One region of the Paenarthrobacter sp. CAP02 genome, then DNA from elsewhere that is predicted to be linked to it. Evidence: riboswitches for the same ligand, from Rfam matches in the RefSeq annotation. Region 1 holds a riboswitch; each other region holds the start of a gene.

Region 1 (10,404 bases):
CATTGGTTGAGAGGGTGACCTTCTGCCCAATGTCATAGGTTCCGCCTCCAGGTGTGGCTGTGACTATGGGGGCGACGGTGTCAGCGGTGATGTACGCCTCGAATTCGGCCAGGCCCACGTTGGTGGTGGAACTGCTGACGGCGGTGATGTTGAACCGCAGGGAGCTTACCGTCCGGGCCGGAAAGTTGACGGTCAGGCCCGAGCCGTTGTTGGGCAGTGCCGGAACCGGGACGGTGCTGCCGTCAGAGAACTGCAGGTTGCCGCCCGTCACCTGGTCGCTGGCTACCGGCCTGTCGAAGAGCGTCACGGCGTTGATGGTGCGTGCCGGGGAGAAGTTGTATTGGATCCAGCTTCCGGCCTTCCCACCGTTGGTTACCCATTCCCGGCTTGCGTCCATCGGGGATCCCCAGGCGTAGCCGTCGCGCGCCTTCTCCGGGCTCTGTGCCGAGGCTTTCTGCGAGGACGCAGACACGGTGGTGCCGGGGGACTTGGCTGCGTTGCCGGTCCACTCGATGGCGGTGATGTACTGCCGTTTGAGCCAATCGCTGTAAGGCGGGGCAGGGCATGGCGTATCGCAGAGGTATTTGTCGAAGTCGGCGAAACGGACAAACGCGTTCACCTTCGCCGTGAGCTCGGCACCGGTCACGTTCTGCGCGTACTCGTCGATGACGTAGGCGTCGTAGGCGGAGGAAGTATGCGGCCCCGTGTACGAGCGGGTTGCCAGCTGGGCGAACTTCGCTGTTGCCCAGTGGTCGCTGTGGTCATAGGGATCGTTGAAGTTCCCGGTCCAATCCTGGGTACGGAAGGTGGTGGGCCGGAAATTCTTGACCAGCGTGTTCAGCGTGGTTTGAAACTGCTCTTTGGTGTAAGTGGCAGAGCCATCCACGGGACGGATGGAGGACAACCGGCCGTCCCACAGTTTAAGGATGCTTTGGCCCCCGTACCGTGAGCTTCCTTTACCGTTGGGAAAGCCGTCAGGGAGCCGCAGGTACACCACGGAAATGGTGGGGGCATCCCTGAGGGTATAGACGCTGATGGCGCGGCCGGGAACGCCGGCGTCGGAGGTCGTCCACGAATTGGCCACCCCCGCCATCATTGCGTACGTTGCCCGGATGCCGTCTTCCAGGCTGTTCCAGTAAGCAGGCCCCTCGCCCGCTTCCCCGGCGGTTGTGTAGACGGTCTGGACGCAACGCTTGGCTTGGATATCGCGCATGAAGTCCGGGCTGATGAAGATCAGGTCGTCGTCAGTATGGGCCACGATCTGCATGGCGCCACCGGTACCCGGGCAGGGCGGAACGGCCGCAGAAGCCGGCGCGGTGACGCCAAGCATCAGGCCTGAAACGGCAACGGAAAAAGCGGCAAGCCATGTCAGTAATCGATGGCTTGCGGAAAAGAGTGGGGCCATGACGCGGAAACGGGGACGGCGAAAGTGTTTTGGACGGTCCACAACCATGCTCCTTCGAGCAGATGTTGGGCCCCCCAGCCGGCGAACTTTACGACGCCCCCAGAGCGTCATCTGAATGAAGTTATGTACTCGGCCCGCTGGCCAGAGAGCCGTGGGCGTCGTAATGCGAGTTACTGTACTCCTTCGGTCCGGGCATGGGTAGGGTTCAGGCCACTACGCTGAAACCATGAATCGCACCGGAGCTTTGAACCCGAGTCCGCGGACACTCGACGTCGAAAGTGTGGTCCACTTCGACCGGCTGGTGGCCGCAGGGGCCGGGTCGATGCACGGTTGGCACGCGCAGTCTTTGGACCTCCGTGGACATTCGCGTGAGCTTAAGGCCCTGGACCCCCAGGGCGCGATCTTCCTTGGCTGCACTTTCGACGACGGCGTGGAAGAGAGCCTCCGACGCCGCGGGGCGCTCATCTTTCCCAAGATGCAGGGAATCCCGTTCGACCCCTACCGGGGGAGCCTCTACTCGGCCGACGAGCTCTACCATGACATTCCCGCCACAGAGTACGAGGCCACCCTGGATGCCAGGATTTACCAGTGGAGCATCCTGCCCGGGCAGCGGAAGAGCCTGGATGCCACCCTTGCTGCCGCCCTGCACGACCATGCGATCGGTGATGCCCTGGACGAACTGTTGGATCAAGGCGCCCTGTCAGACCGCAAACTGGTGGGAGTCATGGGTGGGCATGCCGCCCAGCGCGGGACCCGCGAATTCGCCGACGCTGCCCGGTTGGGACGGCTCCTGGCCAAAGCGGGCTTCGCCGTCGCCACCGGCGGTGGTCCCGGTGCCATGGAAGCGGCCAACATGGGCGCCTACTTGAGCGGACTGCCCGACGCCGATACCGCAGCCGCGCTTGACACGCTCGCCCAGGTACCCGGGTTCAGGCCGTCCGTGACAGCGTGGGCGCGCCAGGCGGCAGCCGTCGTTCAACAGCATCCGCGAGGCACTCCGACGCTTGGCATCCCCACGTGGTTCTACGGACACGAACCTCCCAACCTGTTCGCCACCCACATCGCCAAATACTTCGCCAACGCCGTCCGCGAAGCCATCCTGCTGGAACTGTGCAATGGCGGGATCGTCTTCCTGCCGGGGGCGGCCGGAACTGTGCAGGAGATCTTCCAGGATGCGTGCGAAAACTACTATGGCGCGCCCGAAACCATCACGCCCATGGTGCTGGTGGGACGCGACCACTGGGAGCGGACCTTCCCGGCCTGGCCAATGCTTCAAAGCCTGGCCGCCGGAAAGCCCATGGAAGGCCGGATCTTCCTGGTGGACAGCGTGGAGGAAGCGCTCGCGGTTGTGACCGGGCACTGAGGAAGCTGCTCAGAAGTCCTTGCTGCAGGCGCCTGAGCCAAGTTGGGCCAGCCCGGTAAGGTCGCCGGCTGCGTACTCCCGAACCCAGGATGCTTCGTCGAACATGAGTTGGCGCGGGTCGCTGACGTGGTCCAGTCCCACAAGATGCCCCAGTTCGTGCATGATGACAGCCACGCCTATTTCCTGGCCGTGGGGAGTGTCGATGATCCCGGCGAACTGGGGAGCGTCCAGGGAGAGCGTGCCGGTGACGTACGCCTTGTAGCCGTTGCTCAGGCCAATGGAGGAGCTTCCGCCAAGGCCCACGGTCTGTCCGGCCAGGCGGGGGACCTGCTCCGGTGTGCTCCACGCGATCAGCACCGGCGCCCAACGGTCTCCGTACCTCGCGGGCTGGTACCCGGACCTGTTGGTGGAAGGAACCTCGGAGCTGGGACCGTCGTAGATAAATTTCAGTCCGGTAGCGAGGCTCACCTGCCGGATGGCTTCCTCCACCATGGCCTGCCAGGAAGCCGGCGCAAGATCGGAGTTGACCACGTAGTGGATGGGCCGGCAGGGCGAATAGGCCAGCGGGGTCCCGTCCTCCTTGACGGCCAGGAACTTGTACGAGGAGCTGGTCTTCTTCAACGGCGCAGGTTTGCCAAGGGGTGCGTCGGCTTCCTCGAGTCCGGGTGGAGGATCCTGGCGCTGCCCAAAGGGGACCACCCCGGGCCGTGGTGGTTGGCCTTGGACAAGGGGCGAGCCGGTGACGAGTTGTTGGAGTTCGCCGCTGAAGTAGGCGCCTGCGCAGACGAGTCCGAGGATGCCGAAGAAGAACAGGATGGCGGCGATGCTGCTGTGCTTGATGGGCGGCCTGACAGGCGGATCTTCGGGCGGACGCGCAACCACTGGGAGGAAATTGGGCCGGGGAGGATCGTGGTCTGGCCACTTGGACGACCCAAAAGGTTCCATGGAACCCCCTGACGTGGCGGCTGCGACGGGTGGTGGGGCGCCGCCGTCGGCCGTAACCGTCAGCATAAGTCCGGCGACGCCGCGAGTCCATGGCGCGACTGCTGGAAAGCGAAGCTTGTCAGATGTCCTTGCGGCAGGGTGCCGATGCCAGCAGGTGCAAGCCGTTCAGGTCGCCGGCGGCAAGCCCGTCCGGTGCCCCGATTTCCGGGTACATGAGTTGGATGGGATCGTCCACGTGGTCCAAGCCCATGACATGCCCCAGCTCGTGTTGCATGACCGCCAGCACGTAGTCCGCGCCTCCGCTGGACATCAGCTCTGTCACCTGTGGGGTGTCCAGCTCCAAGCTGCCGGTGATGTAGCTTTTGGGGCCGTTGTTGAGGGAGTACATGGTGCTGCCGCCAGTACCGATCACTTTGTCGGCCAGGGCCGGTGCGACCTCCGGCGTCGTCCAGGAAATCAGGAGCGGAGCCCACCGGTCTCCGTATTTGGCGGGTTGGTAGGGTTCGCGGCGCTCAACCGGCAGCTCGTCGGTGGTGCCGTCGTTGACGAACTGGATGCCGGACGCAGCAGAAATGTTCGCGATGGCGGTGGTCAGCAGCGCGTCGGATCCTTCCGGTGCGGTTGCGTTGTTGACGACGTAATGCAGCGGCCGGCAGGGCGAGTACCCTACGGGAGTGCCGTCGTCGTTGGTCGCCAGGAACTTGTAGGAATCGTTGGTGGTTCCGGGCGCCGGCGGTGAGGCCAGCGGGGCGTCTGCTTCCTCAAGCCCCGGCGGCGGTGCGTCAACGGGGCGGGCGGCTTTCCCTTGCCCCTGGCTCCCTTGCTGCGGCGTGCCGGGCACACCCGCCCCGGGAAAGAGCGCTGTAATGCGGGGGTCGCCGTGCAGGTAACCGCTGACCAGGACGGCAATGACGGCCGCGACGACGGCCAGGAGGACACCGCGGAGAACACGCAAAGCAGTTCCCGTGCGCCGGTGCCTGGGCACACGCATTTCTTCCCGCTCCGGGTCCACGGCTCTCCATTCCTCACGCCCTGGTCACGCGGGGCAGCGCGGAGGACGAACCAACAGTACGGGCTGCGGCCGGAGCCGTCCAACTCAGACGATCGCTGCGCCGAAGAGCAATCCCAGTCCGTACGTGGCGGCTGCCGCTCCCAGGCCGATCGCAAGCTGCCGCAGGCCGCGGCTGAGGGGCGATGTACCGGACAGAAGGCCGACGACGGCGCCGGTCGCCAACAGCGCGATGCCCACCAGGACACCGGCCACCATGAGGGCCGCGACACCGGTCATGCCGAACAGGAACGGCAGGATGGGGATGATGGCGCCCGAGGCGAAGAAGCAGAAGCTGGACAACGCTGCGCCCCAGGCTGAGCCCACGGATTCGTGCTCGTCCTCGGCCGGCTTCTCGGGCTGCAGGGAAAGGCTGGGATCGCAATCGCAGCTGAACAATCCCATGCGTTCGGCGGCCCGGTGCTCGGCCGCTTCCTGGGTCATGCCGCGGGCCAGATACACCAGAACCAGTTCGTTGTGCTCAATGTCCAGGGACGGCGCAGCGGTAAGCGTGGCCTGCGTGGGGAGGGTGGCGTTGAGCAGTTCCCGTTGCGAGCGCACGGAGACGTATTCTCCTGCGCCCATGGAAAGGGCTCCGGCCAGCAAACCCGCCACGCCGCTCATCAACACCACCGGGCTGGGCACTCCGGTGGCGGCCATACCCATGACCAGGGAAAGGTTGCTGACCAGGCCGTCGTTCGCGCCAAAGACTGCGGCGCGGAAGGTGCCGGACAACCTGTTCCGGCCACGGGTTGCGAGCCCGCGGACCACTTCTTCATGGATCTGCTCATCGGCTACCATGGCTGGCGTTGCGGCCGGCTCGGTGCCGTAGGGGGAGCGGCCTTCGGCCCGCTGCGCCAAAGCGAGCACGAACACCGATCCGAAGTTGCGGGCCAGGAAGCCCAGGAACTGGCTGCGGCCGGACGCCGCCTTGGGCATTCCTGCGTGCTCCCCGAGGAGCTTGAGCCAGTGGGCTTCGTGCCTGCCTTCGGCCTCGGCCAAGGCCAGGAGGATCTGGCGTTCTTCGCCGTCCCGGCGTTGGGCGAGTTCCCGGTATACGGCGGCTTCGGCCCGCTCGTCCGCCAGGTACTGACGCCAACGCCTGATGTCCGAGGACGTCGGCGCGGTTTGTGGTGCTTCGGCCTCTTGCGGGGCTTCGGTTTCGTTGATGGGGTCCGGAACGGGGCTCGACGGACCGTGGGATTCCTGGTGCTGTTGCACTTTTTCTCCTGTGCTGGGTGGGGTAGTTGCGGCCCCATTGCACGCCCCACACTACCGGTTATTCTCGGGGATTTTTGGCTGGTATTCCTCAACCGGAATGTTCGGTGCACCGTAATTTCGGCCCCTTGACCGGTCCGTGGGCCGGTGCTCAGATGGAATGACAGGGGCGGGGTCTCCCGCGCAAGGTCATCGGGTCGTTCGCGGCCCAAGGGACGGAGGTTGCATCATGAACACCACCGAATCACACGCCAATTACCCGGAGCGGGCAACTGTGGAGTCCGACCCGGCCTACGACTACGCGGAGGACCAGGAAGTGGACGAGCCCTGGGTGGAGGAAGTGGACGCACCGGAGGATGACGAACGGGTGGTCCCGATCGATGAAACAGACGACTTCCGGGAGGAAGACGAAGAGGATTAGGCAGCTTGCTCCGGGAAGGTAAAGTGCCTCGGCAGCCCCATGGGCTTCCCGACGGCGGCAACGGTCACCGTCAGCGTCCCTGACGCAGCGCACCATTGGGTGGGGCGGACGGCCTGCGCAAGCGCCCGGGCGATTAACCGCGGATCGGGGTGCCGGAGCGTCACGCTCTTGGCCCCGGTCACTATGGTGACGGTCCCCAGGAAGAGGTCGACGGCGGGGATCACCGAAACCTTGCTGGCTGCGGGTTCGGCGGGGGTGCCGGTTTTTTGCGAGTCGGGTTTCTTCGCGCCGGTAGTTTGGGCGCCGGGTGCCGGCGACGTGGGGGCTTGGCTGCTGTCGGCGTGGTACGGCAAGGTACTTCTCCTTGGGGGAGTGCTCTTGCCCGCTCGGTTGTCTTGGGTCCGGGGCGGGCCGCTTCCTCATCCGAACCACCCGTGAACATGGGGTTGGTGTGTGGCCAGTCGGAGCTTGGCACCACATCTCTTGAAGCTGGCACAACACTACCGCACGCGGCGCTCTCGTTGTGGGGCCCGCTCTCTTTCTGGGGCGCTCTCTCGTTGTGGGGCCCGCTCTGCAGCGTTGGATGGAGTTAGAGCCCGCAGAGCAGGCCCCACAACGAGTACTTTCTGGGGGTACAGCAAAACGGCGACGCTGCCCCGTGAGGGGAGCGCCGCCGTCGGGCGTTGCTTTGTATCGTGTGTCCTGCGTGTTCGGGTCAGTAGGCCTTATTGGAGCTGACCGGGTGTGCTTCGACCGGCAGTTCCTCGGAGATCGCACCTGCCACGCGCTTGTCCCAGGCGGCCCGGACTGCGGGGTCGGTGGGCGGCGTCAGGAGCGAGATGACGACGTAAACGAGGAATGAGGCCGCCAGGCCGTAGTAGATGGGTTCGTTCGCGTAGACGCCGTCTTCGCTGGGGATGACTCCCACGGCGAACATGATCAGCAAGGCCAGGGTCAGCACCGAGCCGACTGCCATGGACCATGCAGCCGCGATGCCTGTACCGCGCTTCCACACCAGGCCGCCGAGGATCGCTACCAGGAGTCCGCCTACCAGGATGTCGTAGGCGATGGTGAGGGCCACCACCACGTCCTGCGCGGCCATGGAGATCAGGACCGCCACGATGCCCAGGCCAAGGACCCAGTAACGGTTGGCCTTGACGTCGTGCTCGGGGTTTTCGGTGTCGTCAGTGTTGATGGTCTTGCCGAACCAGCTGGCCACGAACGGGACGACGTCGGCGCGCGCAACCGTTGCGGCGGCGATCAGGGCGCCGGAGGCGGTGGACATCATGGCGGCGACAGCCGCTGCCATGACCAAGCCACCGATGCCCACGGGGAGGATGTGGGTTGCTACCTCTGCGTACACCACGTCCTTGCCGAGGTTTGCGACGTCGATATCCGGCAAGGCCACGCGGGCTGCCAGGCCGATCAACGCACCTGCGATGCCGTAGAGGATGCAGTAGACACCGGCCGTGGCGCCGCCCCAGCGGGCAACGGAGGGGGTCTTGGCGGTGAAGACGCGCTGCCAGATGTCCTGGCCGATCAGGAGGCCCAGCGTGTAAACGACGAAGTACGTGATGATCGTCTGGGTACCGATGCCGTCAATCTGGAAGAAGCTGTCCTTGAGGCGCCCACGGATGCCGTCCATGCCGCCGGCAGCGTTCATGACGAACGGGAGCATCAGGAAGAAGATGCCCACGGTCTTGATGATGAACTGCACCTGGTCAGCCAGGGTGATGGACCACATGCCGCCAATGGTTGAGTAGACCAGCACGATTGCCCCGCCAACGGCGATTGCCAGCCAGCGTTCCCAATCGAAGAGCACCACGAAGATGGTGGCGTAGGCGCCAGTGGACGTGGCGCACAGCATCAGGGTGTACGCGAGCATCACGATTCCGGATGTCTGCGTGGCCTTGCTGCCGTAGCGGAGGCTGAGCATCTGGGAGACGGTGTAGATCTTCAGGCGCTGGATGGTGCCGGCGAAGAGCAGGCTCAGCAGCAGCACACCGGCGCCGATGGCCACCACGAGCCACATACCGGAAATGCCGAACTTGTAGCCCAGGCCGACGCCGCCGACGGTGGATGCGCCACCGAGGACCACCGCGGCCATGGTGCCTGTGTAGAGGAAGGGGCCAAGGCGGCGGCCGGCCACCAGGAAGTCGCTGTTGTTCTTGGTGCGGGACTTGCCCCACCAGCCGAACGCCAGCATGGCGAGCAGGTACACCACCACGATTGCGATGTTTATAGCCGAAGATTCCATGAACGGTCCTTGGAGCTGATGCACGGAGGTTGGGGATTTCGACGATACTCCTGCGAAGGGTCGAAGTCTCCGTGCTGACGATTGGAGATTGGGGAGGGTGTTGTATGCCTCACAGACAACACTTGTTGCCTCAGAGGATATGTTGTGATGGGAGTAACAGTCAAGATGCTTAAGTCATGCTTCGGCCGTTTCTGGTCCTCCTTTTGCGCGCTCCGGCTACTATTGCTCCAATGACAGGGCCACATGACAGGCCTGAAAGGTTCGTGAATGAAGGCTCTCCCCGTTGAACCAAGCAACGTTCCAGTTGCCATCGGTTCCAGAATCCGCGCAGCCCGGCAGGCGCAACGACTCACCATCGAGCAGGTGGCAGACGCTACCGGTCTGACCAAAGGGTTCCTCAGCCGCGTGGAACGGGACCTGACATCGCCGTCGGTCGCGTCGCTTGTCACCCTGTGCCAGGTTCTGTCCGTTTCCGTGGGGGACTTGTTCGCCGCGCCGGAAACCCACCTGACCAAGCGCGACGACGGCCCCCGCATCTCCCTGGGTGGCCAAGGGATCGTGGAACGCCTGCTGACCGCGCGCTCCGAGCGTCGCCTGCAGATCCTGCAGGCCACCATCGAACCCCGCGGCCGCGGAGAGAACGAACTGTACGCGGTGGATTGCGACGTGGATGTCCTGCATGTGGTCAAGGGCCGGATCAAGCTCATCCTGACCAACGAGGAATACGACCTCGCAGAAGGCGATACCCTTTCCTTCCCTGGCCGGGAGCCTCACACCTGGATCAACCCCACGGACGAAACCGTCGAAGTGCTCTGGGTCCTGGTGCCCGCTGCGAGCCGGTAGTTCTTTCCTCTTCGCGCGGAGCCTCTGTGCTCCTTCCCGGTTGCCTCGCTTCCGGGAGCTTCTCGGTGATCCTTAGCCCTGTAATTCCGGGGTTTGCTTGGACTTACTTGCTGACCAACCGGGGAGGAGCGTTGCGCCGCCGTTCCAGCACTGCCCGGATTTCCGCTATGACCCGGCCCGGTTCGTGCCAGATGGCCTCCGGCGGGTAGCGGAGGACGGAGAATCCCTTAAGTGTGGACGCGTTGTTGCGGAACAGATCCCGACGCAGAGCTGACCGGTCCGCATGGAAAGCGAAGCCATCGACCTCGACAATGAGCACTCCTTCGATCAGGAAATCCACGCGCCCGATGCCCGGGAGTTGCACTTGGGCATCGTAGGCAATGCCATGGCTTTTCAGGAGGTGTTGGGTATCGACTTCAACAATGGACTCGGCCCGTAGGTCGAGTTCTTGAAGTATCAGCAGTGATGGGCGGGATTTGTGGGCGCTGAGTTCGCCCCTCAGCAAGGCCAAAGGGACTCCGCGGAGCCGGACAGCTGAAACTGCCATCGCTGCTGCCGCATTGGGTTGGAGGCACCCCAGTGAGTGAATCACCGCATCCTCGACGCTTGCGAGCGGAAGTGATGGATCGGCGTCGAACCTTATGGTCCGGTGCCGCACGAAACCTGAGCCGTGGCCGTGATCGCAAGCCAAATGGTGTTGTTCGGGCGGGTTCCTGAGCCACAGGCCGTAATAGCTGGCTGCGCTGGCGCACGTAACTTTGGCGTTGTTCCGGATTGCCGTGGCAAATTCCGGTTTGCAACCCTTGAGCATGAAGACGCCGCGCCGAGGTTGCTTGGCTCCCTGTTCTGGCAGCCGGGAAATTTCCGTGCGTGAGTAGCCTGCGGCCAGAAGTTGCTTGGTGCG
Region 2 (10,404 bases), on a different contig from region 1:
GTCTCAAGGGCGAAACCGACCCGGGCAGGAACGGACAACCACGGCCCGAACAAGGACGAATACCCCGTGGGACTGTTCAGCGAGGCGAGGGATGGGTGCTTGGCCCAGCGTTGGACCAGCGCACCCCGCCACTCGGCAAACATGGCGGCGGGCTGGCTGCCGGCGTCCATCCGGCCATCCCAGCGAAGCAGTCGTGAGCGCACTTCCTTGGCATCGGCGGACAGCTCGGCGGGGTCCAGGTCGGCCAGGATCGACCGGAACAACGGCCATGGGCCCAGCAGTGTGTCCATATGGATGGCCCGCATGTGGTCAGGGGTGAGCGGCCCTTCGACTTCCTCCAGCAACCCGCGGATCCGTGCGGCCCGGTGTCCCGGTGCGAACTCCATGGCGGCGGCGTCCCCGCCGCCCGCTGCCCGGTCATTCGCGCTGACGGCGAACCTCTGCACCTCGGAACGGGGCAGGACCACGTACTGGCCATCCCACGCATGGCGGGCGGAAAACGCGGGTGCGGGCAGGCGACGGTTGGCAGGATTCCGCTGGGGGACCAGCCCGGCGACAAACTGCGTCACGTTTCCGGACGTGTCAGCGGCGATTACGCTGTTGACCGGTTCCACCCAGGCATCCAACGCGGCTTCCACCTCGGGAACGCTCCGGCTCCGCAGCATCGTCAGGAGGGCCTCGAAGCCCAGCCGCCCCTCAACCCGTGCGGGGAAACGCAAACTCAGGGCGCCGCCGTCGGGCGTTTCGGAGATGACCGGTCCGCGGGCGGTCTCAATAATGTCCACGGACACGGACTCACCGTCGCGGACGTGAATGGTCTCCAGATTCACGACGACGGTTTCCCAGCCTTCCGCGCCCCGGGCCTCGATGCGCTCGCCGGAGTAGTCGGTGACCCGGCGCAGCTCTTCCTCGAAGAGGTCCTGGTAGTCGGCCATGGCGTTGGTGACGGCCCACGCGGTGTGCTCTGTCTGGGCGAAGTGCGGAAGGCCGGGAACTCCTGGAAACGCGAACCCGACGGCGTCGAATTCCGGGCAGGCGAGCCGCACCTGCTGGTACACGCCGGGCAGTTCCATGAGGCGGTGCGGGTCACCGGCAACTAGTGGCAAACCGCTCACGGATGCCGAACCATGGGCCGCCCAGGCGTTGCTGCCGGACCAGACGGGCGCCTCAATGCTGAAAAGGCTGACGGCGTCGTCGCCCAGTGTCCGCGCTACGTGGGCGCGGAACAACTTGTTGGGGAACGTGGAAAAGAGGATGTGGTGCACCAGGAAGACGCCAAGGGGGGTCCAGGGATTCCACGGCTCGGGACTGCTTCCGGACTCGGTGAATTCCGGGCTGTCCCGGAGGCCGTCGGCGAGTGCGCGGTTGACGCCGTCCACGTATTGGCCACACCAGCGTTGGGTGTCGGCGTCGAGGTTCTCGAAGCAACGGCGGGCGGTGTCGTCCAGCCGTGCCTGCCGGGCGAACCGGTCCCAGGTCACTGCGTCTGCGCCAAGTACTTCCGCGGTGCGCCCCTCGGATCGCCAGCGCTCCAATTCGATCTGCCAGGACCGGTCGATCGCGGCATTGCGGCCTTGCAGGAAGGCCAGTTCATTGGCAGATCCGGCCCAGAGATGCGGGATTCCCCACGTGTCCCGGTACGTTCCCGGGCCGCCTGCCGGACCGGATTGTTGCGTCGGGGCAGGCGTCATCTTCTCGATCACTTTCATACTTAGGTTAGGCTTACTTAAGTTCAAGATAAGTGGCTTTGGCTCCGTGCACAAATCGTGGCCATTCGTGAAGGAGAGTTCCTTGAAGCGCAATTGGGAAGGTGTGGTCCTCAAAGTGATGGGCGCCAAGGACTTCACCCTGGAGGTGACGGGACGCGAGGAAATCACCCCGGATTTCCTCCGAATCCATGTACGCGACGGCGGACTCCTGCAGCGCAGCGGGCTGCACCCCACCATGTGGATCCGATTGTGGTTCGACGACTCCGGAAAAGCGCACCAGCGCGCCTACACCGTGGTGAACGCGGACCCGGCGGCAGGCACGTTCAGTATGGACTTCGCGATGCACGACGGCGTGGCGGCGGATTGGGCATGGTCGGTACAAGCCGGCGAAACCATCGAGGCCACCGTCCAGGGCAGCTCATTCACCTTCCCACAACCCACCCCGCGCCGCATCTGGGTGGTGGGGGACCCCGCGTCCATCCCCGCCATCAACTCACTGCTGGATGAACGGGATCGATGTGCCGCCGGAGCGGCGCCGGTGACGGCCTGGTTGGAATACCAGCACGACGCCGACACCTCACTGCAGGTGCGCACGTCCGGTTCCGACGTCGTCACCTGGATTCCGCGCAAACGTGACGGGGCCGCCTTGGTGGAGGAGGTCTGCAGCGCGCTTGGCGCCGACGTGATCTCGGCATCCGAGGACTTCTTTTGGGTAGCCTGCGAAGCTTCCAGCACAAGGGCCGTCGTCAAACATCTGCGCAAGGAGCTCGGTGTGGACAAGCACCGCATTGACGCCTTGGGATACTGGCGGGCTTAGGACTCCCTCCAGCTCAGGAAACCCTTCTGCCCGTCCGGCGGCGTAAGGACCACATCACGGCCGTACTTCTTTTTGGCTTCGGATCCAATGAACGCGTCGGGAACGATCCGGACCGCCTTGGCAACTTTGCCGTCCTTCATGAAGACGAACAATGCCGGCGATGCCGTATAGCGGTTTTCCTTGGTGATGGGTTCGCCGAAAGCCGCTTCGATGTCTTTGGCCAAGGTCCCCTCCATCACGAAGCCGGCCTGGTCCCATTCGAAATCAGTGGCATCGGCAAGCTTCAAAGCGGTGCCCTTCGTTGCGGCTTCGAGTACTTGGCTGTTGAGTTTGTCGTTGGATTCGGGCATGACAGATCCTCCCAGGGAGCAGGCGGCCAGTATGCAGGCCAGGACGAGGGCGGCCAGGCCCAGCAGGGCAGCGGACGTTCGCCCTTGGGGTCTGGCCGGGTCAAGATGTGGTGGGTTCACGAGGTGGTCCGCGATTCGTCGTTGAAATCCGGGTCTTCATTGTTGTACAGATCCATGGCCTCGCGCGGGGCAGGGTTACCGGGGAGTTGCTCGTGTGCCGTGGCGTAGTCCTCAGCCCACTCTGCGCCGAATTCCTTCACCATCAGGGCGTTCCAGTACGCATGGCGGAAGGCGTCGTTCTGGTCGTCGTTTTGGTCTGCGCTGGGGAAGCGTTCATCAGCGACATTGAAGGCGTCATCGTGGATGCCTTTGAAAGCGTTCAGTTCGAAAGGTCCAAGACCATTCAGCATTTCGGCCTCCTTCTCGGTGACAACCCTCTGGTCCACCACGAACTTCAAAGGGTCCCAATCGCCCGGCCAGTTGGTTGTCTCCGCATCGCTGACCTGGTATTCCTCGAGGATTTCCTGCGGGCTGGGGCGGCCGGGGTCGGTGTTCGTGGCGGCCAACTGAATGGTTCCGCTTCCACCGGACCCGCCACCGACGGAGGCTTCCGTGGAAGCACCCGAGAGTCCAGCTCGCGTGCCCGCGCCGTCAGCATGGAGGCGCCGTGCGCCAAAGACTTTGAGAGTGCTTTGAGTTGGTCGACGTCGGCGCCGTAGAAAGCCATGTTTCCCCCTTGAACTTTGGTGCAATGTTTCGCCATCGGGCTGTTGAGCACAACGGGGACAACTTCCCCTGTGGAAAGGGAGGCGCCTTACCCGCATAGGCGACTACCGACGTCGAGCTTCATATCTCACGGTACGGGTACGGTGTGACATTAACCGCTCGAGCGGAGTTCTGCTGGCCACTTCTAGCTCATTTGTGATATTTCTTGGTTATGACGCAAGCTACGCCAGAACATATAGGCCTCCTGCTCCGCAACGCTCGGAGCGAAAAGGGCTGGACGCAGGGGCAGTTGGCTACCGAGCTGGGAACCAGCCAAAGCGCAATCGCCCGCATGGAACAGGGCAAACAGAACCTGAGCCTCAGAATGATCGAACGCCTTGAAGCGATTTTTGGGCGATCGATCGTCAAAGTCGGCAAGCCCCAGATGACCCACCTGCGGGTAGAAGGTGGCCGGACGCTCTCCGGCGAGGTGGACGTCAACAGCAGCAAGAACGCCGGCGTGGCGCTTCTTTGTGCAAGCCTCATCAATCGTGGCACCACCACGCTGCGCCGCTTGGCCCGCATCGAGGAAGTCAACAGGATCGTAGAGGTCCTGACCTCCATCGGTGTCGAGTGCACGTGGCTCAACGGCAGTGATCTCCGGATCCGCAGGCCCGAGGTCCTGGACCTCGAATCGATGGACGTCGGCGCCGCCCGCCGTACCCGCAGCGTCATCATGCTTTTGGGTCCGCTCCTGGACGAGACCAGCGAGTACCTGCTGCCCTACGCCGGGGGTTGCGACCTCGGAACCCGCACTGTTGAGCCGCACATGCAGGCCTTGCGTCAGTTTGGACTCGCTGTGGAGGCCCGCTCCGGGTTCTACTCGGTGACCGCACCACCCGCCGACGGCGATAACCGGTCCTTCGTCCTGACCGAACGCGGCGACACCGTTACCGAGAACGCCATCATGGCCGCCGCCCACCGCGAAGGTACGACGGTCATCCGCAACGCCAGCCCCAACTACATGGTCCAGGACCTCTGCTTCTACCTGCAGGGGCTTGGCGTGGAGATCGACGGCGTAGGAACCACTACCCTCAAGATCACGGGCCGGTCCGCCATTGACGTCGATATTGAATACTTCCCTTCAGAGGACCCCATCGAGGCCATGAGCCTCATCACCGCGGGCATCGTCACCAACTCGGAGGTCACCATCCGCCGGGTGCCCATCGAGTTCATGGAGATCGAGCTCGCCACCCTGGAGCAGATGGGCCAAAACCTGGAGGTCTCCGGCGAGTACATGGCCCGCAACGGCCGCACCCGCCTGGTGGATGTGACCACCAAGCCCTCCGAACTCCGGGCTCCCCAGGACAAGATCCACCCGATGCCCTTCCCCGGCCTGAACATCGACAACCTGCCGTTCTTCGCCGTGATCGCAGGCAACGCCGAGGGCCAGACCATGATCCACGACTGGGTCTACGAGAACCGCGCGATCTACCTGACTGAGCTCAACAAGCTCGGTGCCCAGGTGCAGCTGCTGGATCCACACCGGATCTACGTCAACGGACCCACCAAGTGGCGTGCCGCGGAAATCGGCTGCCCGCCGGCCCTGCGTCCGGCAGCCTGCCTGCTCCTGGCGATGCTGGCGGCCCGGGGAACGTCCGAGCTGCGCAACATCTACGTGATCGAGCGTGGATACGAGGACCTGGCAGAGCGACTGAACACCATCGGCGCGAAAATCGAGTACTTCCAGGACTAAGCCACGCAGGTTCAGACCTGTTTGAGGGCCTTCTCCAGATCCAGGATGAGGTCGTCGACGTCCTCCAGGCCCACGGACAGGCGAACCACGCCATCGCTTAGCCCAATTGCTGCGCGGCCCTCCGGACCCATGGCCCGGTGGGTCGTCGTGGCCGGGTGGGTGATGAGGGACTTGGAGTCGCCAAGGTTGTTGGAGATGTCGATGACTCCGAGGCCGTCCAGCAAAGCGAAGGCGGCCTCCTTCGCGGAACGTCCAGCCGACGGCGAAAGCTCGAATGTCAGGACCGTACCGCCGGCCTTCATCTGCTTTGCCGCGAGCTCGTATTGCGGGTGCGACTTCAACAGCGGGTACTTGACCCAGCTGATGGCGGGCTGCTGCTCGAGCCATTCCGCGATCTTCAAAGCGGACGCAGAGCTGTGATTCACGCGCAGCCCCATGGTCTCCAACCCCTTGGTCAGCACCCAGGCGTTGAACGCGGACAGCGAAGGTCCGGTGTGCCGCATGAGCTGCTTGACCGGGCCGTCGATGAACTCCTTGGTGCCCAGGATGGCGCCGCCAAGAACGCGGCCCTGGCCGTCGATGTGCTTGGTGCCGGAATACACGATCACGTCGGCGCCCAGCTCACCACACCGCTGCAGCAGTGGAGTGGCAAAGACATTGTCGACGACGACGGTCGCGCCGGCGGCATGCGCCAGCTCGCTGACGGCGGCGATGTCGACGATCTCCTGCATGGGGTTGGACGGGGATTCGAAAAACACGGCCGTGGTGGGCTTGGACAGGGCTTCACGCCACTGGTCCAGGTCGGGTCCATCAACGAATACTGTCTCCACGCCCCAGCGCGGAAGAATTTCGTTGAGGATCACGAAGCAGGACCCGAACAGGGAGCGGGCGGCGACTACGCGGTCACCGGCAGCCAGCAGGGCACCCAAGGCGGTGAATACCGCAGACATGCCGGACGCCGTCGCAAAGCAAGCTTCGGTGCCCTCCAGCAGGCGGAGCCGTTCCTGGAAGGTGGCCACGGAGGGGTTTCCGTAACGGGAGTAGACGAATCGCTCGTCCTCACCGGTGAAGGCACGTTCGGCAGCGGCAGCCGATTCGTAGACGAAGCCGGAGTTCAGGAAAACGGCCTCGGACGTTTCCTGGAAGTTGGTGCGGTCAAGACCGCCACGGACGGCCTGGGTATCAGGATTCCAGCCAGCGGCGTCGGGATTGAAAGTCACTTAGTCGGTCCCCAGGTTCGTTGGTAGGCCACGGTTTTTCCAGCCATTTACAGTGCGCTCGCCATAGCGGTCAGGCTCGCCTTCAAAGCCCTCAAGGACGTTGTACGCGGTGAAGCCTGCCTGGGTTGCGGCGATGGCTGCAGCGATTGAACGCTGGCCGGAGCGGCACAGGAAGACCAGCTCCACGCCGTCGTCTTCGGGCGCTTGCTGCCGCAGGTCCTCGATGAAGCGGGAGTTGGGGATGCCGCCGGCGAGGTTCCACTGGATGAACAGGGGATCGTTGTCCGTAGCTTTGGTGTCCGGGATACCGATGTGGGCCCATTCGCCCTCGGTACGGACATCCACCAGGATGGCACCCGCCTCAAGTTTGGCCCACGCGTCCTGCGGGGTCAGGTCACCTGCGTAGCTCATGCGTGGCCCTCGAATGCTTCGTCGTCGTCATTTTCAAGCTGGTCGACGGCGTCGGCCACGGCGGCGTCTGCGTGGGCGATCGCTGCGGGAAGCACGATTGCCTGGGCGACGATGACGTCCGTGCCATTAAAGGTGGCTGCCGGGCTGCCATGGAGCACATAGCCCTCGGCGAGTGCGGAGCTGATCCGCTCGCAGAAATCGCGGGTGTCCGGGCCTGTGATCAGGCGGTAGGAAAGTTTTTCTTCAGTGGGTTCAGGCATTGCTGGTGCTCCTCAGTCACGCTTGCAGTTCGAATTTGTCCGATACGCCGAGTAGTCACCTGAGGCACCCCGCCGGAGAGAGGGTTGCCGACCAGCAAGTCAGGGCTTCGCGCTGGTACTCATTACTCAAGAAAAACGTAGCATTCAGGGCGCCCGGGCTGCATGTGGCGGAGGTTTGCCCGCCGTCATGTTGCGTAACCGGAGGGTGCTGTGGCAGGGCCCATTTATGACGTCCCGGGAGCATAATTGACGCAGTACGTCCCCCTGTAACTTCGCAAGAAACCAGGTCGCGGTGAACGAACAGAGCAGTCCTACACTCAAGCCCATGCTGCATTTTGGATGGTTCGTGGGCCACGGATTCGGAGTTCAGGGTTGGGGGACGCCCGGCTACGGGCTGGGCTATGACTGGAAGAAGCCTGCCCTGTACCAGGAGGCCGTGCGGGCCTTCGAGCGATCCGGGCTCGACCTGTTCATCATCGAGGACTCGCTTACCGTTCCTGATACCTACGGCGGTACGGCCGAGGTGTCCCTGGCGCATGCATCCTTCGCACCCAAGCACGACCCCCTCGCGTTGGTTCCCTACCTGCTCTCCGCGACAGAGCACCTCGGGATCGTGCCCACGGTCAGCGCTTCCTTCTATCCGCCCTTCACTGCCGCCCGGCTGCTGGCCACCTTGCAGCACTTCTCAGAGGGTCAGCTTGGCTGGAACGTGGTGACGTCCGGCAGCGACCTCGCGGCGCAAAACTACGGACTGGACCAGCAGATTGAACATGACCTGCGGTACGAGAAGGCGGAGGAATTCGTCGACGTCGTGAGGCGGCTTTGGCGGAGTTGGGAACCAGGCGCCGTGCTGGAGGACGTTTCCGCCGGGGTATTCGCCGACCACACCAAAGTTCACCCGATCAACCATGAAGGCGACTTCTTCAAGGTCCGGGGCCCGCTGAACACGGCGCCCCTGCCGGAGGAGCCCGTGTTGGTTCAGGCGGGGGCTTCACCCCGCGGCAAGGCGTTCGCCGGCGGACATGCCGATGTGGCGATCGCCCTGGCACGTGGTGTGGACGGGATGAAAGCGTACCGGGACTCGATCCGCGCCGAGGCCGCGAAGGCCGGCAGGAACCCTGATGACGTGAAGGTCTTGTTTGTCCTCAAGCCCACGGTGGTCGGTTCCGCTGCCGAAGCCGAGGAACTGCGTGCCCAGCGGCGTGAGCTCACCCAACGCGACATCGACAGCCAGCTCAACTCCATCTCCTACCTCTCCGTGATCGACTTCAAGCAGTTCGACCTCGATGCCCCGTTGCCCGAGCTGACGACCAACAGCAACCAAGGGACCTTGGAGCACTTCGCAAAAGCCGCGCCGCCAGGTTCCACGCTTCGCCAGATCCTGCAAGCCCGCAGCGGTGGGGCAGGGGACTCGATCATCGGTACGGTGGGCGAAATCGCCGACTACCTCGAGGAGTCCGGCTCCGCGGTGGGCGGAGATGGGTTCCTTTTCTCCGGCTTCGTTGATCCCGTGACGGTGCATGGAGTGCTGGACAAACTCACCCCTGAGCTGCGCCGGCGGGGGCTGTTGAGGAAGAGTTACGGCAACGGCGGATTCCGGCAGAACCTCCTGGACTTCTGATGACGTCCGATGATGCAGGGACCCTGGTGATAGGAACGGCCCCGATACGCGCTGAACGCTTGGCCCTGGCAGCTAGCGACGACTCGTTTCACGTGAAACTCAACCATGATGCGTTGACTTTGATCGGCCGATCCCGGGAGATCTTGGAGCAGGCTGCGGCGTCCGGCCAGCGGGTCTACGGGCTCAATACCCTGCTGGGATCCGGTCGTGACACCGTTGTGGAGGACAAGTCGATCCTCAGCTATCAGGTTCAGGTTGTCCGGTATCACAACAGCGGCGTGGGCCCATATCTGGACCGCGCCGCCGCCCGGGCCGTCATTCTTGCCCGCCTTGTGGGATTCAGCCGTGGTGGCTCAGGAGTGCGTCCCGAGACGGCCCGTTTCTATGCCGAACTCCTGAACCGCGGCGTCCACCCCGCCATCCCTTTCGAGGGCTCAGTGGGCTCATCGGACCTCACCCAGCTCGCCGCTGTCGCGGCCGTGGCCCTTGGCGAAGGTGAAGCGTTCGACGTCCACGGCACCTTGGTCCCGGGTTCCAAAGCGCTCGCTGACGCCGGGCTGCAGCCCCTCACTCTCGCAGCCGGTGAAGCCCTGTCGCTGGTGAGCGCAAACTCCTACTCCGTGGGCGTCGGTGCCCTGGTCCTTAGGCGACTGCGGCACCTGGCCGAACTTGCCGACGTCGCGCTTTCCTTGTCCCTTGAGACCATCGCAAGGTACGACGGCGGTGGGAACCTCAGCCCGTTTTCGCCGGCGATCCAGGCAGCCAAGGCAGTGAACGGGCAGCGGGACTCGGCCGCTGCTGTTCGTCGACTTTTGAGCGGCGGCTGGCTGGAGGATGTCCGGGCTGAGGTTTCGGTTCAGGACGCCCTCTCCTTCCGGGCCGCACCGCAGACACACGGGGCATTCCGGTCCTTGGTGTCGGATCTGGGTGAGGCGCTGGAAGTGGAACTCAACGGACGCGGTGATAACCCGTTGGTGGATGTCGGGTCCGGGCAGGTGGTGTCTGGCGGGAATTTCCAGCCCACCCAGTTGGCGCTGTCCTTTGAAGTGTTGCGGCTCGCTTTGGCCCATGTGGGCATCTCCAGCGAGCGGCGCATCGCCAAGTTGTACCCGCCGCAACGGGCCATCCGCGCAAAGCACCTGGCGGCGGCCACCAACGGGTCGGGCCTTGCGCAGGAAGAACTGCCGGGATTGCTCTGGTACTCCGCCGCGGGGCTCCTCGCTGAACTCAAATTCCTCGCCGCGCCGGCGACCCTTGGAGCACCAACCCTGTCCGCCGACGTCGAAGACCACTCCACCCTGGCCCCGCTTGCGTTGCAACAACTCGAAAAGTCGGTGGAGGCCTTGGAGAAGTTGTTGACGATTGAGGCCCTCACTGCGTCCTACCTGCTGCTCGAGGCAGGAGCTGTGCAGCCACTCGGTAAGGGGACGGGCGCCGTCGTCGGTCGCTTGGCCGATGTGCTGGCGGACCGTCCGTCCGCGCCGGACCTGGTGGAGCGGGCGCGGGCGGAATTGCGCGATCTCGTGCACCACGTCATCGGGCCCGAAGGAGGGGA
Region 3 (10,404 bases), on a different contig from region 1:
CTACGCCCAGCCCGGAAACAACGTGCACACCATCGTAGGACCAGACGAGCGGCTGATGCTGGTCCGCACCAACACGGTGTCCGGCAAGACGTACATCATGCATGCCTCAGCGCCCACAACGGACCACGAGCACCCCGCCGGCGGGGAAGCAGGCCTCTGATGCCCCCGGTCTTCGCCCACGGGGCACTGCGCCTCTACCTGCTTGCCTTGCTCGAGGTAGGCCCGAAACACGGCTATGAGCTGATCAAGGCCCTGGGTGACCGTTTTGGCGGTACCTACTCCCCCAGCGCCGGCACCATCTACCCCCGCCTGGGCAAGCTGGAAGAAGAAGGACTTGTTGCCACCGAAACCGAGGGCAGGCGCACCAAGTACTTCATCACCGACGCCGGCCGCGCCGAGCTGGACGGCCGGCGAGCGGAACTGGCCGATGTGGAAGACACCATCTCTGCCTCGGTCAGGCGGCTGGCCGACAACCTGCGGGAGGACATCAGGACCAACATGCGCGGCCTGCGGGCGGACCTCGCGGCAACCGCGGAGGCCGCACGCAGCAGCGCTTCGTCGGCCCCGTCCAGAAGCCACACCGGCGGCCACACACCGGAGAGCCAGCGGATCCTGAAGGAAGCTGAGCTGATGGTCCAGTCGTTCAGGGATGACATCCGGGTTGAATTGCGCCAGCACGGCGCTTCGCATCCCTTGACGCCTGTGGCCCTGGAAACTGTCCGTGCCGTGCTGGACCAAGCACGTATTTCGATCCGTAATTCGCTGCGAAACTGAGCGCCTTTTCCCTTCCCGGTCCCGCCGGTTCGCGGCCCGGCACCCGGGTGTGCGAAACTGGAGGGCAGCTTTATTGAGTATCAATCCTTGAAGGAGGCCAGCTATGAGCAAGCGTGCACGTAAGCGTCGTGACCGTAAGCGTGGCGGCGCGAACCACGGCAAGCGTCCCAACACCTAAGCCAGCGGCTTAGTGTCACATGCCTAAAAGCGAGGGCCCCGGAAACCATTCGGTTTCCGGGGCCCTCGACGCTTAATACCTTTTGCCGGGACGGATCAGGCGTCCACGGGCTTGATGGAGTGAATCCTGTCAAGAATGGAATTCTTGAGGTTCTCCGGTGCTGACTCAGTACACGAACGCTTGACCATGGTGCGGATGAGGCACTCGAGGTCATACTGCTCAGCGCATTCCCCGCACGTATCCAGGTGCTGCTTGATTTCACTGAGGTCATCACGGGTCAACGCACCGTCGAGATACTCATAAATCCGTTGCATACGTGTATCGTCGCAATCGCCCAATCCCTGGCAGTCGCTCATTTCTCTTTCTCCTGATTGTTGCTTCCGGCCGCGGCCTGATCTTCGGTATGGGCCCTGAAGCCCCGTTCGGCGGCATAGTCCGCCAGCATGTCCCGCAGCATTTTCCTGCCGCGGTGCAACCGCGACATCACCGTGCCGATGGGAGTGTTCATAATTTCTGAGATCTGCTTGTACGCATATCCCTCGACGTCCGCGAAGTAGACCGCCAACCGGAACTCCTCCGGGATGGCTTGCAACGCGTTCTTGACGTCGGAGTCCGGCAGATGGTCCAACGCCTCGGCTTCCGCGGACCGCAGCCCTGCGGAGGTGTGGGACTCTGCCTTGGCCAACTGCCAATCCTCAATCGTGTCCGAATTGGACTGCAGGGGTTCCCGCTGCCGCTTTCGGTAGAGATTGATGTAGGTGTTGGTCAGGATGCGGTACAACCATGCCTTGAGGTTGGTTCCGGGCTTGTATTGGTGGAAGGCGGAAAAGGCCTTGGTGTAGGCCTCCTGGACCAGGTCTTCCGCGTCCGAAGGGTTCCGCGCCATCCTCATCGCTGCCGAGTACAGCTGGTCCACATACTGCATGGCGTCGCGCTCGAATCGGGCACGCCGCTGCTCGGACGTCTCAGAGGAGACGTCGACGGCGGCCGTCGCCTCCGCAGTGCCCTCTGCGGACGATTCGGCTGCTTCATACATGGCCGCTGCGGCCGGTTCAATGGTGCTCATCGTTGCCAAGTCTACTGTCAGCTTGGGTGAAACCAGCTGTGAACCGTACCCCGGCTCTGACAGGACCGCCCGGTCCTTAACCAAAGTCAAAAAACCAACTCCGTTCAGCGAAGCGGCAACACCATGCCGCGGTCCGGTCTCCCCCGCACCTGTTGTTCACAACGGCCGCCGCTGGGTAAATATTCCGCAAAGGTGCAAGACTAGAGCAGACTGCACCCCGTGAACACAACACTCATCCAATAGTGTGGCAAGCCATCCAGGAGGCAAGACATGTCTGTTATCCGTTTTCTCGCGCGTCCCATGCTCGCGTCCAGCTTCGTCGTCGCAGGTCTGGAAAAGCTACGGAACGCGGACGACACCGCGAAGCAACTCTCGCCTGTACTGCGCCGCGCATCGGAGTCCCTGCCCTTCAAGGCAGACGAGAAAACCCTTGCCCGTGTTATCGGCGGTGCCCAGCTGGGCGCCGGGACATTGCTCGGCCTGGGCAAGCTTTCCCGTTTCGCCGCAACCGTGCTGGTTGTGACCTCGGCCCTTAACTCCTACGTCGAGTGGCGCTCAGCAGACATCAGCACCAAGGAAGGCCGGATTGCCCGCAAGGCCCGGCTCCTCAAGAACATTTCCCTCACAGGAGGCGTCCTGCTTGCTTCCGTTGACACCGCGGGCCGGCCAAGCATCGCATGGCGGGCCGAGCACCTCGCGGCCGACGCCAGGAAGGTCACCGGCAAGCAGATCAAGCGCGCCGACAAAGCAGTTCGCAAGGCCGTAGACAACGCAGTTGGAGCATAAGGAAGCATGACAGGCACCACCCCCGCCAACACCGACCCAGCAGCTACCGAAACCGCGCTTCCGCTATGGTCCGCCCCATACGCCCGAGGCCCTGTGGATGCGACGGTGACGGTCCCGGGTTCGAAGTCGCTGACCAACCGGTACCTGGTGCTTGCAGCTTTGGCGGATGGGCCGTCACGCCTGCGGGCCCCCCTGCATTCCCGCGACTCCGCCCTCATGATCCAGGCCCTTCGGCAGCTTGGTGCCACAGTCACTGAAGAACCCGGCGACGGCGACTACGGACCCGACCTCCTGATCACGCCGCTGGATCCCCGGGCTACAAGCGCAGAAACCGCCATCGATTGCGGGCTGGCTGGAACTGTGATGCGTTTTGTTCCGCCGCTCGCGGCGTTGCGCCGCGGGGCTACCGTGTTCGACGGCGATCCTCATGCCCGCAACCGACCCATGGGCACCATCATCGAGGCCTTGGTTGCCCTGGGGGTTCCTGTCGCCGCTGAAGGCGGCAGGACGCCGTCGGCCCTTCCGTTCACGGTGGAAGGCACCGGGGAGGTGCGCGGGGGGCACCTGGTGATCGATGCCAGCGCTTCGTCGCAGTTCGTATCTGCCTTGCTGCTGGTGGGTGCGCGTTTCACCGAGGGCCTGCACCTGGAGCACGTGGGCAAGCCCGTTCCGAGCCTTGACCACATCTCGATGACGGTGGCGACCCTTCGCAGCGTCGGGGTCTCGGTGGACGATTCGGTGCCGAACCACTGGCGGGTATCCCCCGGTCCCATAAGCGCCTTTGACCAACGGATTGAGCAGGACCTCTCCAACGCCGGCCCCTTCCTGGCAGCTGCGCTGGCTACCAAGGGAACCGTCCGCATTCCCAATTGGCCCTCCGGCACCACCCAGGTGGGCGACATGTGGCGGAGTATCCTCGCCACGATGGGAGCGGAAGTCACTCTTCAGGACGGGACACTGACCGTCACCGGCGGGCAGCAGATCAAGGGCGCGGACTTCGACGAAACCAGCGAACTCGCACCCACCGTTGCCGCTCTCTGCGCACTGGCAGCCGGGCCTTCGCGCCTCACGGGCATTGCCCACCTGCGTGGCCACGAGACTGACCGTCTCGCGGCCCTGGTGGCCGAGATCAACAGGCTGGGTGGTGACGCTGAGGAAACGGCTGACGGCCTGGTCATCCGGCCGGCAGCCCTGCACGCCGGCGTGGTGCACAGCTACGCGGACCACCGCATGGCCACAGCGGGTGCCATCCTTGGGCTCGCCGTCGAAGGCGTCAGGGTCGAAGACATCGCCACGACGTCGAAGACCATGCCGGAGTTCCCGGACATGTGGGTTCGAATGCTCGGGACTGCCGGCGCGGAAGAGGCCGGCAACTGACCATGGCCCGTGACGCACGCTCCTGGGACGAGTCCGATGTCCGTATCCGTCCCAACAAAAAAGGGTCACGCCCCAGGACCAAGGACCGCCCAAGCCACGATGACGCCGTCATTGGGCGCATCATCACAGTAGACCGGGGACGGTACCGGGCAATTGTCGGGGAAGACACCGACAACGAGCGCCTGGTCATCGCAGCGCGGGCCCGTGAACTGCGGCGTAACCCCGTGGTCCCGGGTGACTTCGTCGCCCTGGTCGGAGATGTCTCCGGAGACCCGGATACCCTCGCCCGCCTGGTCCGGGTGGAGGAGCGCAGGACGCTCCTGCGCCGCAGTGCCGACGACACCGATCCGATCGAACGTGTGGTCGTGGCCAATGCCGATCAACTCGTGGTGGTGGTGGCGGCCGCGAACCCCGAGCCCCGGACCGGATTCATCGACCGTGCCCTGGTGGCCGCGTATGACGCCGGCATCGAGCCGCTGCTGCTCATCACCAAGGCGGACGTCAAGGACCCGGCGGAACTGCTGGCGAACTACCTCAGCCTGGACTTCCCCGTAATCATCAGCCGGACCGCCGATTCAGGGGCCGGCGGCATTGACGCGCGTTCCGACGACGGCCTGTCTGCCCGCCTGGACCGGGATGCCGTCGCGCAGCTCCGCTCCCACCTCGGCGGAAAAGTAACTGTCATGCTCGGCCATTCCGGTGTGGGCAAGTCCACCATGGTCAACGCCCTGACGGGTGCCGAACGCGCCACTGGCGGCGTGAACGCCGTGACGGGCCGCGGCAGGCACACCTCCTCGTCGGCCCTGGCCCTTAAACTCGATGACGCCCCCACGGGAAGCTGGATCATCGATACTCCCGGCATCCGCTCCTTCGGTTTGGCCCATGTGGACCCGGACCGGATTCTGCGCTCCTTCCCCGACTTGGAGCCCGGCACGGATGGCTGCGAACGCGGCTGCAAACACGACGCAACCGCCATCAATTGCGGACTGGATGCGTGGGTCAACGAAGGCCATGCCGGACCCTCAGGCGTCGCCCGCCTTGCCTCGCTGCGTCGCTTGCTTGGGGCCGATCCCCGGCTCGAAGCGAAAGAGGCCAAGGAATTGGGCACGGTCAACTGATCGTGGCGGCTTCACGTCCCCACTGCGGCCATTGATTCAGGATAGTTTGGTGGCATGACCCATCCCGTTTCCACCTACAACGATGACTTGCGTCTCGCCCACGTCCTCGCAGACTCAGTAGATGCCCAGACCATGGATCGCTTCAAGGCACTGGACCTGCAGATCGAAACCAAGCCGGACCTCACACCCGTCACAGATGCGGACAAGGCCGCGGAGGAAGCGATTCGCGGCCAGCTGTCCCGTTCCCGCCCCCGCGACGCCGTTCTTGGCGAGGAATTCGGCAGCAGCGGACACGGCTCGCGTCGTTGGATCATCGATCCCATCGATGGCACCAAGAACTTCGTTCGCGGTGTTCCGGTATGGGCAACGTTGATTGCGCTGGTCGATGAAGGCGAACCGGTTGTTGGCGTAGTGAGCGCCCCGGCTCTGGGCAAGCGGTGGTGGGCAGCCAAGGACATGGGTGCTTACATGGGCCGTTCGCTCGCCTCCGCCACACGCCTGAAGGTTTCCAACGTCTCCCGGTTGGCGGACGCGTCGATGTCGTACTCGAGCCTTTCCGGCTGGAAAGAACGCGGCAACCTCGACGAATTCATGGGACTCACAGAGGACATCTGGCGTACTCGCGCCTACGGGGATTTCTGGTCCTATTGCCTGGTCGCCGAAGGCGCCGTGGATATCGCCTGCGAACCTGAGCTGAATCTCTACGACATGGCCGCCCTGGTACCCATCGTCACCGAAGCCGGCGGACGCTTCACGTCCCTGGAAGGCGAAGACGGACCGTTCGGCGGTAACGCGTTGGCCACCAACTCGATACTGCATTCGGAGGTCCTCAAGCGCCTCAACCCCGGGCTGGACGACCTCCTCTAGCTCCGGTTGCGGCAAGGCCCATATCGAACCACCACGAAATTTTCGACGGCGGATGGCCCCTTTTAGGGCCGTCCGCCGTTTTATCTTCGCCCAATGACGACTTTTTCGTTCCACGTAACAATGCGCTTAACAATGTTCACCGGCTTTGGAGGGGCTGGAGGGTATGCCCTAACCTTTCTTACAGGTCACGAGTGCCAGCGCTAAACCCCGGTTTGCTGGCCGGCAACCCTCCATTCGCGGTGGGGTGCCCCGGGTGACGACCCGGCCGGTCCGGAACGGATACGGCAAGCGCGGATCCCCCATGCGGGGGTCCCTCTTAAGTGAGGTCCCATGAGCACCGTTACGTTCAACGCCAACACCATTCCGTCGTTTGCTGAGGCAAGCGCGGTGCCGGTTGCTGCAGCACGTCCACTGGCCGCTGTCACAGGCGCGGAGCTGCAGGCACCCCTGATCCAGGGCGGCCATGTCCGTTATGCCAACCTCGACTACGGCGCATCGGCACCTGCCCTGACCATCGTCTCGGCGCACCTCAACGAGGTTTTGCCTTACTACGCCAGCGTTCACCGCGGTGCAGGTTTTGCTTCGCAGATCAGCACCTCCGTCTACGAAAATTCGCGGAACATTGTGCGTGAATTCGTGGGCGGCCGGGCTGACGACTCGGTGATTTTCACCCGCAACACCACGGACTCCCTGAACCTGCTGGCCGGATGCCTCCCCGTGGTTGATGGCCAGGTCGCTGGCGAGGTTCTTTACTTGGACATCGAACACCACGCCAACCTGCTGCCTTGGCAGGGTGTGCCCCACCGAAGCGTCGTTGCAGCACCAACCCTGGCCGCCACGTTGGACAAACTCCGCGATGAGCTCGCCCAAGGCGGCGTGAGCCTGCTGGCTGTCACCGGCGCTTCCAACGTCACCGGTGAAATCCTCCCCATCGCCGAACTGGCTGCCCTTGCCCACGGGTTCGGCGCACGGATCGTGGTGGACGCCGCCCAACTTGCACCCCACCGCCGCATCAACATCGCAGAAGCGGACATCGACTACCTGGTCTTCTCCGGCCACAAGCTCTACGCTCCGTTCGGCGCTGGAGTGGTGGTGGGGCGCCCTGACTGGCTCGACGCCGGCGTCCCCCACCTGGCTGGCGGCGGAGCCGTCCGTGAAGCCCGGTTGGATTCGGTCAGCTGGGCTACCGGCCCGGCCCGCCATGAGGGCGGTTCTCCCAACGTCCTGGGAGCGGCAACCCTGGCCCGCGCCACCCAGGTACTGGCCAGCCTGGATGAGCAGGAATGGCATGCCCATGAAGCGGCCATACGTTCCTACCTTGTTGAAGGCCTGGAAGCGATTGAGGGCGTCTCTGTCCACAAGATCTTCAGCGATTCCGCAGACACCATCGGTGTGGTCAACTTCTCCGTGGAAGGCTTCGACGCCGGTTTGGTCGCCGCCTACCTCGCGGCGGAACACGGTGTCGGCCTTCGGGATGGCCGGTTCTGCGCCCACCCGCTGCTCAAGCGCCTGGGACTCCCGTCAGGTTCGCTGCGGGCAAGCTTCGGCGTCGGCTCCCGGTTGGAGGACGCTACCAGGTTGCTGGCAGGCATCGAGGAACTCAAGCGCAACGGACTTGGCTGGGACTACGTCGTGGACGAAGGCCGCTGGGTACCTGCGAACGACCACCGCAGCTACCCCGAATGGGCACCCAATACTCCGGGCACGGCAGGCGCGGCGCCCTGCACTGTGGACTAGGAATCCGCGCACCAAAGGGTTTCACGGCTGCGGTAAATTCGTAGGGTACCTTTTGGCAACCCTGTGAAGGAGCTCCGCGTGTCCACGCCGTCCCCCGGAGCCGCGAGTCGTCCGGCGGTCATTCCCGGACCAGCAGGACCACGCGGTCCCAAGCTCCACGCCACCCGCAGGCACGAACTGGGCCAAAGCTTCCAGGACGGCGGGGAGCACTATGACCGCGTGCGCCCCGGATACCCCATGGACTCCCTGGAATGGATCCTGCCCCAAGGGGCCCGGACAGCGGCCGACATCGGGGCGGGCACCGGCAAGTTCACGTCGCTTCTCCTCCAGCGGAACCTGGAGGTTGCCGCCGTCGATCCTTCACCGGACATGCTGGAACAACTGCGCAAAAGCTATCCGCAGGTCAACGCACTCGTGGGAACAGCCGAGGCAACAGGGCTGACGGACTCAGCATTCGACGTCGTCAGCGTTGCGCAGGCATGGCACTGGTGCGACCCCCTCCCCGCCAGCACGGAGATCGCCAGGATCCTCAGGCCCGGAGGAACGATGGGTCTGGTGTGGAACCAGTTGGACACGTCCATCCCTTGGGTCCACAGGCTGTCCCGGATCATGCACGCAGGAGATGTCCACAAGCCGGGATTCCGGCCAGTTATCGGCCCGGAATTCCAAGGCCTGGAACGCCACCTGACCACATGGGAGGATCCCCTGACTCCAGAGGACATCATGGAGTTGGCGAAGTCCCGCAGTTACTACCTCCGTGCCGGCGAGGCCACCCGTGCGAAAGTCATGGATAACCTCAAGTGGTACCTCCACGAACACCTTGGACATGCTGCGGGCGAAACAGTGCCCGTGCCCTACGTGACGCAAACGTGGCGTGCACTCAAGGTCCAGGGTGCGCCGCCACGGTAGGCTTGGTGTGTGAAGACCAGTACGCCCTCCTCCTCGATCGAGGACTACGTCAAGGTCATCTACTCCTATACGGAGTGGCAGGACAAGCCGATCACGTCCTCCCAGCTCGCCCAAAGGCTGGGCGTGGCCAACTCCTCCGTCTCGGAAATGGTCCGCAAGCTCAAAGACCAAGGCTTGGTTGACCACCAGCCCTACAGCGCCATTCGACTGACCTCTGAAGGCATGCGGCTGGCCTTGTCCATGGTGCGTCGGCACCGGCTCATCGAAACCTACCTCGTGGAGGAACTGGGCTACAGCTGGGACGAGGTCCACGACGAAGCCGAGATGCTTGAGCATGCGGTGTCAGACACCTTCATTGAACGCATGTCAGCAAAGCTTGGGCACCCCGTCCGGGATCCGCACGGCGACCCCATTCCGTCGGCAGACGGAATGGTGGACTTGCCGCACGCGTACCAAATGATCGAACTTGACCAAGGCCATGCCGGGAAGATCACCCGCATCAGCGACGAAAACCCCGATCTCCTCCGTTACCTGGCCGCCCAGGACATCGCGCTGGACGCGCCTGTTGAAGTCATGGGGCGCAAGCCGTTCGGCGGGGCACTCGTTGTGAGGATCGGCAGCGGACCGGATCGCCGTGAGTTTGACCTGGCCGATGAAGTCGCATCGGCCCTGTGGGTCCAAAGCGCAGGAGTCCACCCCGGGTGCGTGCTCCCGGGGCGCTGAAGCAGCCGCACGTCCGGCTAGCTGCGCTGGCTGGCGGGACCGCCGTCGTCGGACGCCGTATCAGTAACGCTTCCAGCAGAAGCAGCCGCTTCACGCGGCGGGTTCCGGATCCCGACGGCGGACGCCAGGCCCCCGATTACGAAAAGGGCCGCTGTGACCAGCAAGGCATTATCGAGGCCCTGCCGCGTGAACACCGGTCCAACGATCACCCCGGCAAAGGCAATGGTAATCAAGCCGGCAATGCGAGCCACTGCGTTATTGACCGCCGAGCCTATACCGGCCTCCTCCGTGGGCACTGCACCCAGTATGGCTGCTGTCAGGGGAGCCACCAGAGTAGCCAAACCTACGCCAAAGACAATCTGGCCGGGAAGCACCTGCGTCCAATAGTTGAGGGGTTCCTGGACCGTCAATGACATCAGGAAGCCCACGCCGCACAACAACGGACCTGCCGTCATGAACCAACGAGGACCATACTTGCCGGCAAGGCCGCCAAAATACGACGCACACAGCATGAGGATGACCGTCCCCGGAAGCAGGGCAATGCCGGCCAATGTCGCACCCATACCGCCCACCTGCTGAAGGTAGATACCCAGGACGAAGAACCCCAGCGAAATCCCGCCGTAAATAGCCAAGGTAGCCACGTTGCCCCACGCAAAATTGCGGATGCCGAAGAGCCTTAGCGGCAGCATCGGTTGGGCAGTCCGCGCCTCGTGGGCCAGGAAAAGGACCAAAGCTACGGCTCCAACCACCAGCGGCGCCCACACCAGCGGGCTCTCCCAGCCCATCCTGCCCTGCTCGATGAAGGCATATACGGGACCACCCAGGCCGACCATCGCCAGGAACGCACCGAGATAGTCGATCTTCTGGCT

What was found. A riboswitch is a leader RNA that binds a small molecule or an ion and turns the genes downstream of it on or off. The one in region 1 is predicted to bind S-adenosylmethionine.
Region 2: it holds a riboswitch for S-adenosylmethionine, as region 1 does, so the genes downstream of both, ABHM97_RS19650 (DUF1737 domain-containing protein) here and ABHM97_RS05085 (hypothetical protein) in region 1, are expected to answer to the same signal.
Region 3: it holds a riboswitch for S-adenosylmethionine, as region 1 does, so the genes downstream of both, ABHM97_RS08560 (aminotransferase class V-fold PLP-dependent enzyme) here and ABHM97_RS05085 (hypothetical protein) in region 1, are expected to answer to the same signal.

What each region holds. Positions count from the first base shown of each region.
Region 1 covers NZ_JBEEII010000002.1:480,492-490,895, reverse strand. The annotation lists gene ABHM97_RS05115 (DUF7402 domain-containing protein) at 1-1,330, opposite strand, end outside; gene ABHM97_RS05110 (LOG family protein) at 1,632-2,768, shown strand; gene ABHM97_RS05105 (matrixin family metalloprotease) at 2,778-3,713, opposite strand; gene ABHM97_RS05100 (matrixin family metalloprotease) at 3,832-4,725, opposite strand; gene ABHM97_RS05095 (VIT1/CCC1 transporter family protein) at 4,810-5,982, opposite strand; gene ABHM97_RS05090 (hypothetical protein) at 6,209-6,400, shown strand; gene ABHM97_RS05085 (hypothetical protein) at 6,397-6,753, opposite strand; SAM riboswitch class IV at 6,770-6,889, opposite strand; gene ABHM97_RS05080 (sodium:solute symporter family protein) at 7,116-8,657, opposite strand; gene ABHM97_RS05075 (helix-turn-helix domain-containing protein) at 8,925-9,500, shown strand; gene ABHM97_RS05070 (DUF559 domain-containing protein) at 9,604-10,404, opposite strand, start outside.
Region 2 covers NZ_JBEEII010000014.1:83,328-93,731, forward strand. The annotation lists gene ABHM97_RS19615 (penicillin acylase family protein) at 1-1,703, opposite strand, end outside; gene ABHM97_RS19620 (siderophore-interacting protein) at 1,792-2,526, shown strand; gene ABHM97_RS19625 (hypothetical protein) at 2,523-2,876, opposite strand; gene ABHM97_RS19630 (DUF6973 domain-containing protein) at 2,993-3,442, opposite strand; gene ABHM97_RS19635 (UDP-N-acetylglucosamine 1-carboxyvinyltransferase) at 3,814-5,337, shown strand; gene ABHM97_RS19640 (O-succinylhomoserine sulfhydrylase) at 5,349-6,557, opposite strand; gene ABHM97_RS19645 (rhodanese-like domain-containing protein) at 6,558-6,968, opposite strand; gene ABHM97_RS19650 (DUF1737 domain-containing protein) at 6,965-7,228, opposite strand; SAM riboswitch class IV at 7,242-7,355, opposite strand; gene ABHM97_RS19655 (NtaA/DmoA family FMN-dependent monooxygenase) at 7,521-8,849, shown strand; gene ABHM97_RS19660 (aromatic amino acid ammonia-lyase) at 8,849-10,404, shown strand, end outside.
Region 3 covers NZ_JBEEII010000004.1:167,432-177,835, reverse strand. The annotation lists gene ABHM97_RS08600 (DUF4097 family beta strand repeat-containing protein) at 1-160, shown strand, start outside; gene ABHM97_RS08595 (PadR family transcriptional regulator) at 160-774, shown strand; gene ABHM97_RS21475 (50S ribosomal protein bL37) at 878-952, shown strand; gene rsrA (mycothiol system anti-sigma-R factor) at 1,048-1,308, opposite strand; gene ABHM97_RS08585 (sigma-70 family RNA polymerase sigma factor) at 1,305-2,108, opposite strand; gene ABHM97_RS08580 (DoxX family membrane protein) at 2,289-2,804, shown strand; gene aroA (3-phosphoshikimate 1-carboxyvinyltransferase) at 2,811-4,181, shown strand; gene rsgA (ribosome small subunit-dependent GTPase A) at 4,184-5,299, shown strand; gene hisN (histidinol-phosphatase) at 5,354-6,166, shown strand; SAM riboswitch class IV at 6,350-6,463, shown strand; gene ABHM97_RS08560 (aminotransferase class V-fold PLP-dependent enzyme) at 6,497-7,903, shown strand; gene ABHM97_RS08555 (class I SAM-dependent methyltransferase) at 8,024-8,812, shown strand; gene ABHM97_RS08550 (metal-dependent transcriptional regulator) at 8,822-9,535, shown strand; gene ABHM97_RS08545 (MFS transporter) at 9,553-10,404, opposite strand, start outside.